DNA from 2 places in the Amycolatopsis sp. WGS_07 genome. Region 1 is predicted to be linked to the other one. Evidence: riboswitches for the same ligand, from Rfam matches in the RefSeq annotation. Region 1 holds a riboswitch; the other holds the start of a gene.

Region 1 (3,367 bases):
AGCGGCCGCAAGCTCGACGAGCTGTACCGCTACGCCTGGCACAAGGGCCTCAAGACCACGTACTACCTGCGGGCGCAGTCCGCGACGCACGTGGAGAAGAGCACCCTGCGCGGCACCGACGGCAAGCTGAACGCCGTCTCCGCCACCCCGGCCCCGGCCGCCCCGGCTGCCGCTGCCCCGGCCGCCGCGCCTTCCCCGGCCCCGTCGCCGTCGCCGTCCGCCGCGGTCCCGGCCGCCTCCCCCGCGCCGTCGCCGTCGCCCGCCGCGGCCGTCCCGGCGGAGCCGAAGGAGATGCCGAAGACCGACGTCGACTTCGTCGCCGCCGAGGGCGCTGCCTGCCGGATCGACGACCCCGACTGCGAAGCCTGCCAGTAAGGAATCCCTGAACCATGACCAACGTGGAAACGACCGACGCGACCGGCCTCGGCGAGATCGAGGTCGGCGCGGCCCGGATCAACGTCGACGACAAGCGGATGATCAACGCGCGCGCCGACGTGAACCAGCTGCTGCCGATGAAGTACCGGTGGGCCTGGGACAAGTACCTCGCGGCGTGCAACAACCACTGGATGCCGACCGAGGTCGCGATGCAGGCCGACATCGCGCTGTGGAAGTCGCCGGACGGCCTCACCGAGGACGAGCGGCAGATGCTCAAGCGCAACCTCGGCTTCTTCGCCACGGCGGAGTCCTTGGTGGCCAACAACATCGTGCTCGCGGTGTACCGGCAGATCACCAACCCGGAGTGCCGCCAGTACCTGCTGCGCCAGGCCTTCGAGGAGGCCGTGCACACGCACACATTCCAGTACATCTGCGAAAGCCTCGGCCTGGTCGAGGGCGAGCTGTTCAACATGTACCGCGAGGTCCCGTCCATTTCGGACAAGGACGCGTGGGCGCTGAAGTACACGCAGAACCTGGAGAACCCGGACTTCGAGACCGGCACGCCGGAGGCCGACCAGGCGTTCCTGCGCGACCTCGTGGCGTTCTACGTGATCTTCGAGGGCATGTGGTTCTACACCGGTTTCGCGCAGATCCTGTCGCTCGGCCGGCGGAACAAGATGGTCGGCATCGCCGAGCAGTACCAGTACATCCTGCGCGACGAGTCGATCCACCTGAACTTCGGCATCGACTGCATCAACCAGATCAAGATCGAGAACCCGCACCTGTGGACCGAGGAGTTCCAGGCCGAGGTGCGCGGAATGCTGCAGGACGCGTGCGAACTCGAGGTGAAGTACGCCCGCGACACCATGCCGCGCGGCATGCTCGGCCTGTCGGCGGACCTGTGCGAGCAGTACATGCACTTCATCACCGACCGGCGCGCCCAGCAGATCGGGCTGGCCCCGATCTACGGCGAGAACGAGAACCCGTTCCCGTGGATGTCGGAGGCGATGGACCTGAAGAAGGAGAAGAACTTCTTCGAGACCCGCGTCATCGAATACCAGTCCGGCGGAGCGCTCGACTGGGACTGATCCCGCTCTCCGGGAGCCGCGTCCGGCTTGTGCCGGATCCGCGCCGGAACCGCTAAGCTCGGCCACGCCACTGGTTCGCCAGTGCGTGGCCGAGCTTTTTCGCAAGGTCGCGCAGGGGCGAGGCAACAGGGAACCCGGTGCGAATCCGGGACTGCCCCGCAGCGGTATGTGGGAACGAAAGCCGTCACCGCGAACGCGGTAAAGCACTGGGCGCCCAGCCCGGGAAGCGACGGCCGGTAGGCCGAACGACACGCCCACGAGTCCGAATACCTGCCAATGGCACGCACGCCGACGGCGTGCGTGAGTCCAGGCCTCGCGGGAAAAGGCACGACCGAAGCACGGTTTTCCCCGTGCCCGGACTCTTCCGGCGAGCACGTGAGGATGCATGCTGTGAACACCATCGGCGCCACCGTGACGGGCTACCCGCGCATCGGCCCGTCCCGCGAACTGAAACGGGCCTTAGAGTCCTACTGGGCAGGCACCAGCACCGAGAAAGACCTGCTGGCCACCGGGCGGCGGCTGCGCGAGCAGACCTGGACGACCCTGCGCGACCAGGGCCTCGACTCCATCCCGTCGAGCACTTTCTCCCTCTACGACCAGGTCCTGGACACCGCCGCCCTCTTCGGCGCACTGCCCGGCCGCTTCACCCGCCTGGGCCTGTCCCCGCTGGACACCTACTTCGCCGCCGCCCGCGGAGTCCCAGACGCGCCCGCCCTCGAAATGACGAAGTGGTTCGACACCAACTACCACTACCTAGTCCCGGAATTGGGCCCGGACTCCCGCTTCACCCGCACCGGCACCGCCCCGATCGACGAAGTCCGCGAGGCTAGGACACTCGGCATCACCCCGCGCCCGGTACTCGTCGGCCCAGTCACCTTCCTGCTGCTGGCCAAATCGACCGAGCCCGGCTTCACCCCGCTGGACCTGCTGGACGAACTGCTGCCCGCGTACGCCGAACTCCTGGGCAAACTGGCCGACGAAGGCGTCGAGTGGGTCCAACTGGACGAACCAGCCTTCGCAGCAGACCGGACCACGCCGGAGTTCAACGCGCTCACCCGCGCCTACCACTGGCTGGCCAAGGAAAACCACCGGCCGAAGCTGCTAGCCGCCGGATACTTCGGCGGACTCGGCCGCGCGCTAGGCGTCCTGGCCCGCTCCCCCATCGAAGCTATAGCCGTCGACCTGGTCACCGACGCGTCCTTTGTAGACAAGGTCGCCGCGGAAGGAGCGTTGCGCGACAAGGAAGTACTAGCCGGAGTCGTAGACGGACGTAATGTCTGGCGCACCGACCCCGGCGTCGCGCTTGCCCGCGCGGCACGGCTGAGGGACACCGCAGCACACGTGAGCATCTCGACCTCCTGCTCACTTCTGCACGTGCCCTACGACGTGGAAGCGGAGACAACTCTCGACCCACGCTTGAAGAGCTGGCTCGCGTTCGCCCGCCAAAAGGTGGACGAGGTCGTCCTGCTCGGCCAAGCCTTGCGCGGCGAGAACGTGGACCTCAGCCCAGCACGGGCCGCAGTCGCCGACCGGGCCGGGGCCAAGGAACTGAACGACGCCAACGTCCGAGCCCGCGTCGCGGCACTCCAGCCGGAGGACACCGTCCGCACGCCGTACGCCGAACGTGCTGCAGCACAACAGAAAGCGCTGAACCTGCCGCCGCTGCCGACCACGACGATCGGCTCCTTCCCGCAGACCGGCGAGGTACGCCGAGCCCGAGCCGCACACCGCGCGGGCAAACTCGACGACACCGCCTACCGCGACGCGATGCGCACCGAGATCGAGCGCGTCGTGCGGCTGCAAGAGGATCTCGGGCTCGACGTCCTCGTGCACGGCGAACCCGAACGCAACGACATGGTCCAGTACTTCGCCGAACAGCTGACCGGATTCGCGGCGACCGCGGC
Region 2 (3,367 bases), 3.4 Mb from region 1:
CAGCGCCAGACCGGCGACGAGCATCGGCACGCCGAGCCACGAAGCGGACCCGTCGAGCACGCCGTAAACCCCGACCGCGACGCCGACCAGCCCGGCCAGGACGCAGATCGCGATCACCATCCGGACCCGCGGCGAGAGGTAGCCGCGCCGCCCGTAGCCACGGGAATCCATGGCCGCCGCGAGCTGCAGCGACCGGTCCATGGCGTCGGCCAGCACCGGCACGAAAATCCCCTTCACGAACCGCAGGCCGCGCGTCCGGCCCGCCCGCAGCCGACGCGCGCGGCGCACCCGCTGCACGCTTTCGACCAGCTGCGGTGCCACGGACAATGCGACGGTGACCGCCGTCCCGACCTCATACAGCGCCCCGGGAACCGCCTTGAGCAGGCGCTTCGGGTTCGCCAGCGCGTTCGCGGCTCCGACGCAGAGGACGATCGTGGCCAGCCGGAGTCCGTCGTACAGCCCGCCGAGCAGCTCCTCGGCCGAGGTGGGGCCGAGGAGCTGGATACCGGCGGCGACGCTCGGCAGCTGGATAGCCGGCAGCGTGAACAGGACGTGCCCGCCGTCCTCGCCGCCGATCAGGATCCGGAAAAGCACGCGCGACAGCAGGATCACCCCGGCGACCCAGGCGTACATCCGAAACGCGAGCGCCCACGGCGCGTCGCCGCGACGGAGCACCACGACGAACCCGGCCACGGCGATCACCAGCGCGAGCAGGAGCGGGTTCGTGGTCCGGCTCGCGGCGACGGCGAGCGCGAGCGCCCACACCCACCACGCGCCGGGATGGAGCGCTCGCGGACTACTCCGCCGCACGCCTGCGGCGCACCGCGACGACCGTCCCGGCCACCACAAGCAGCACGACGACCACGATGCCGATCACCAGGCCCCACGGGAAGCCACTGTCCGAAGTGGACGCCGGAGCCGGAGCCTGTGCCGGCGCGTTGGCTTTGCGCACCGGTTCGGTGCGCGGCGGCGGATACTCGGCGTAGGCCTTGCCGATCGCGAAGGACCAGCCCTCGAACGCACCGGCGGGCGGCTTCCAACTCTGCGCACCGACCTGCGCCGAGGCCCATTTGCCGCCGTTCGTGGCGGTCCAGAAGCTCCACGACGCCTTCTCCGGCGGCATGTCCGTGCAGGCCTGATCGGCGGGCTTGCCCTCGATTTTGCACATCACCGCCAAGCCGTACTTGCCGGTTCCGGCGAGGTCGAACCCGGCGTTTTGCAGCGCGGTGACGCCGTTTTCCTGCTTGCCAGGAGCGCACCGGATGAGGGTTTCACCGCCAAGGCCTTGGAAATCGACGACTACCGTGACGCCATTGTCGTCCTGGCAGTACCCCGCGGTGCCCTTGCCTGGCGTGGTCGCCGAGGCGGAGGACGCCCCGCCCAACCCGGTAGCAACGAGAAGAGCGCAGCCGGCGAGGATTCGCCCCCAGTGCCGCGCGTGCACGAATCGCATGTCAGATGTACCTCGCATCGATCGGACCACGACGGGCGATCCGGCTCGCGGTCCCTCGCGGGGCCGCTCACGGTTGCGGGCCAGCGCCGGATTCTCACCGGCTTCCCCCGTTCGTGGCGAAGAACTTGTCGACGTTAACGCACCGCAGGCCCCGCCGGAAGCGACCGCGGCCACACCTACACTTCCGGACGTGGGACAGGACCAGCTGCGCGTCGGCCTCGTCGGAACCGGACCGTGGGCGACCACGGTGCACGCCCCCGGGCTCGCGGATCATCCAGGAACCGTGCTCAGTGCCGTGTGGAGCCGACGGCCGGAAGCCGCTTCCGCGCTGGCGCAGGCGTATGACGCCGTGCCCACCAGCGATCTGGACGAGCTGTTCGAGCAGGTCGACGCACTCGCGTTCGCCGTACCGCCGACCGTGCAGGCTGAACTGGCCACCCGGGCCGCCGAGGCGGGCAAGCACCTGATCCTGGAGAAACCGATCGCCTCCGACCTGGCCGCGGCACAGCGTCTGGCCGACGCCGTGACGTCCGCGGGCGTCGCCTCGCTGGTGATGCTCACGCTGCGGTTCTCCCAGCAGACGCGCGATTGGCTGGAGGGTGTCACCGCCGCTGGCGGCTGGCGCGGCGGCAGCGTGCGCTGGCTGTCCGGTGCCCTGCTCGGCGGCAAATACGCGTCCTCGGCGTGGCGACAGGACCCAGCCGGCGGCGCGCTCGCCGACATCGGCCCGCACGCGTTCGACCTGATCGACGCGGCCCTCGGCCCGATCACCGGCGTCCTCGCCACCCACCGCGGCCCCGACGACCTGTGGCAACTGCTGCTCGAACACGAAGGCGGCATCACGAGCACCGCGACGCTCAGCCTGCGCCTGCCGGTGCAGCCGACGGTGGTTGAGTACTCGGTGTTCGGCGACCACGGCCTGCGCACTCTCGGCCGCACCGGCACGGCGAACGACGCGTACACCGCCCTGCTGGACGATTTCGCCGCGATGGTGTCGTGCGGAACGACCACGCATCCGTGCGACGTCCGCCGGGGCGTGCACCTGGCGCGGATCGTGGACCAGGCCCGCGCTGCGCTGCGCAGTTAATTCACTTGCCCGGCCTGACACGATGGGCGGGAAGTTTCGCTTCGGACGAAGGAATGCCTATGTGCTCCGCCACGGCCCACTCCGGCCTGGTCTGAGCTGTTCGGTGTGGGTCTGCCCGGCCCGGTTTTGTGCTGCCCTGATGCGGCCGCACCTTCCTTCCTCTCGAAAGGCTTCCACCAGAGATGTCCGCCCTTCAGGCATACGTTCGCGCGACCGCGCCCCTCGGCCGCGACACCGAGCGAATCGGCCCGTTCCTGGCGACGTTCGCCCAAGACAGCTCTCATCCGATGGAGAACTACGCCATCCCTGACGACGGCGCACAACCCTCGTCCGCAGATATTGCTCGGCTGATTTCCGCCTACCAGCAACGAAATCTCCTGCCCCGGCTGGAGTTCTTCACCGAAGCCGCTCCGGCCGTCGAGGCAGCCCTCGTCGCCGAGGGTTTCACGCTGGAACGCCGGGTGCCCGTGATGACCTGTGGCCCCGAAGACCGCGTCGATTGCGTTGTGCCGGAACACTTTCAGCTGCGCGAACCATCGTCCGACGACGAATTCCGCCGCCTGCGGTCCGTACAGAACGTCGCGTTCGGCGAGCCACCGGAGGTGTCGGACGGGGATGTCGAACGCAACCGCGAACACCTGACCGTCCTAGCCGAACACGGCGAAACCATTGTGGGCGGCGGAATCGCGCTGGACATCGTGTCCGGCACAACGGAAATCGTCGGCATCGCGGTCTCCACCGAACACCGCGGCCAGGGCCTCGCGGCGGCAATCACCGCACACCTGACCCGCCTAGCCCACGAACGCGGCGCGCGGACAGCGTTCCTT

Evidence for each region. A riboswitch is a leader RNA that binds a small molecule or an ion and turns the genes downstream of it on or off. The one in region 1 is predicted to bind cobalamin.
Region 2: it holds a riboswitch for cobalamin, as region 1 does, so the genes downstream of both, RPX00_RS11575 (hypothetical protein) here and metE (5-methyltetrahydropteroyltriglutamate--homocysteine S-methyltransferase) in region 1, are expected to answer to the same signal.

What each region holds. Positions count from the first base shown of each region.
Region 1 is NZ_CP136053.1:5,862,465-5,865,831, reverse strand. It holds gene RPX00_RS27755 (ribonucleoside-diphosphate reductase subunit alpha) at 1-375, shown strand, start outside; gene RPX00_RS27750 (ribonucleotide-diphosphate reductase subunit beta) at 390-1,463, shown strand; cobalamin riboswitch at 1,533-1,741, shown strand; gene metE (5-methyltetrahydropteroyltriglutamate--homocysteine S-methyltransferase) at 1,845-3,367, shown strand, end outside.
Region 2 is NZ_CP136053.1:2,484,716-2,488,082, forward strand. It holds gene RPX00_RS11570 (CbiQ family ECF transporter T component) at 1-810, opposite strand, end outside; gene RPX00_RS11575 (hypothetical protein) at 797-1,453, opposite strand; cobalamin riboswitch at 1,466-1,596, opposite strand; gene RPX00_RS11580 (Gfo/Idh/MocA family protein) at 1,644-2,540, shown strand; gene RPX00_RS11585 (GNAT family N-acetyltransferase) at 2,723-3,367, shown strand, end outside.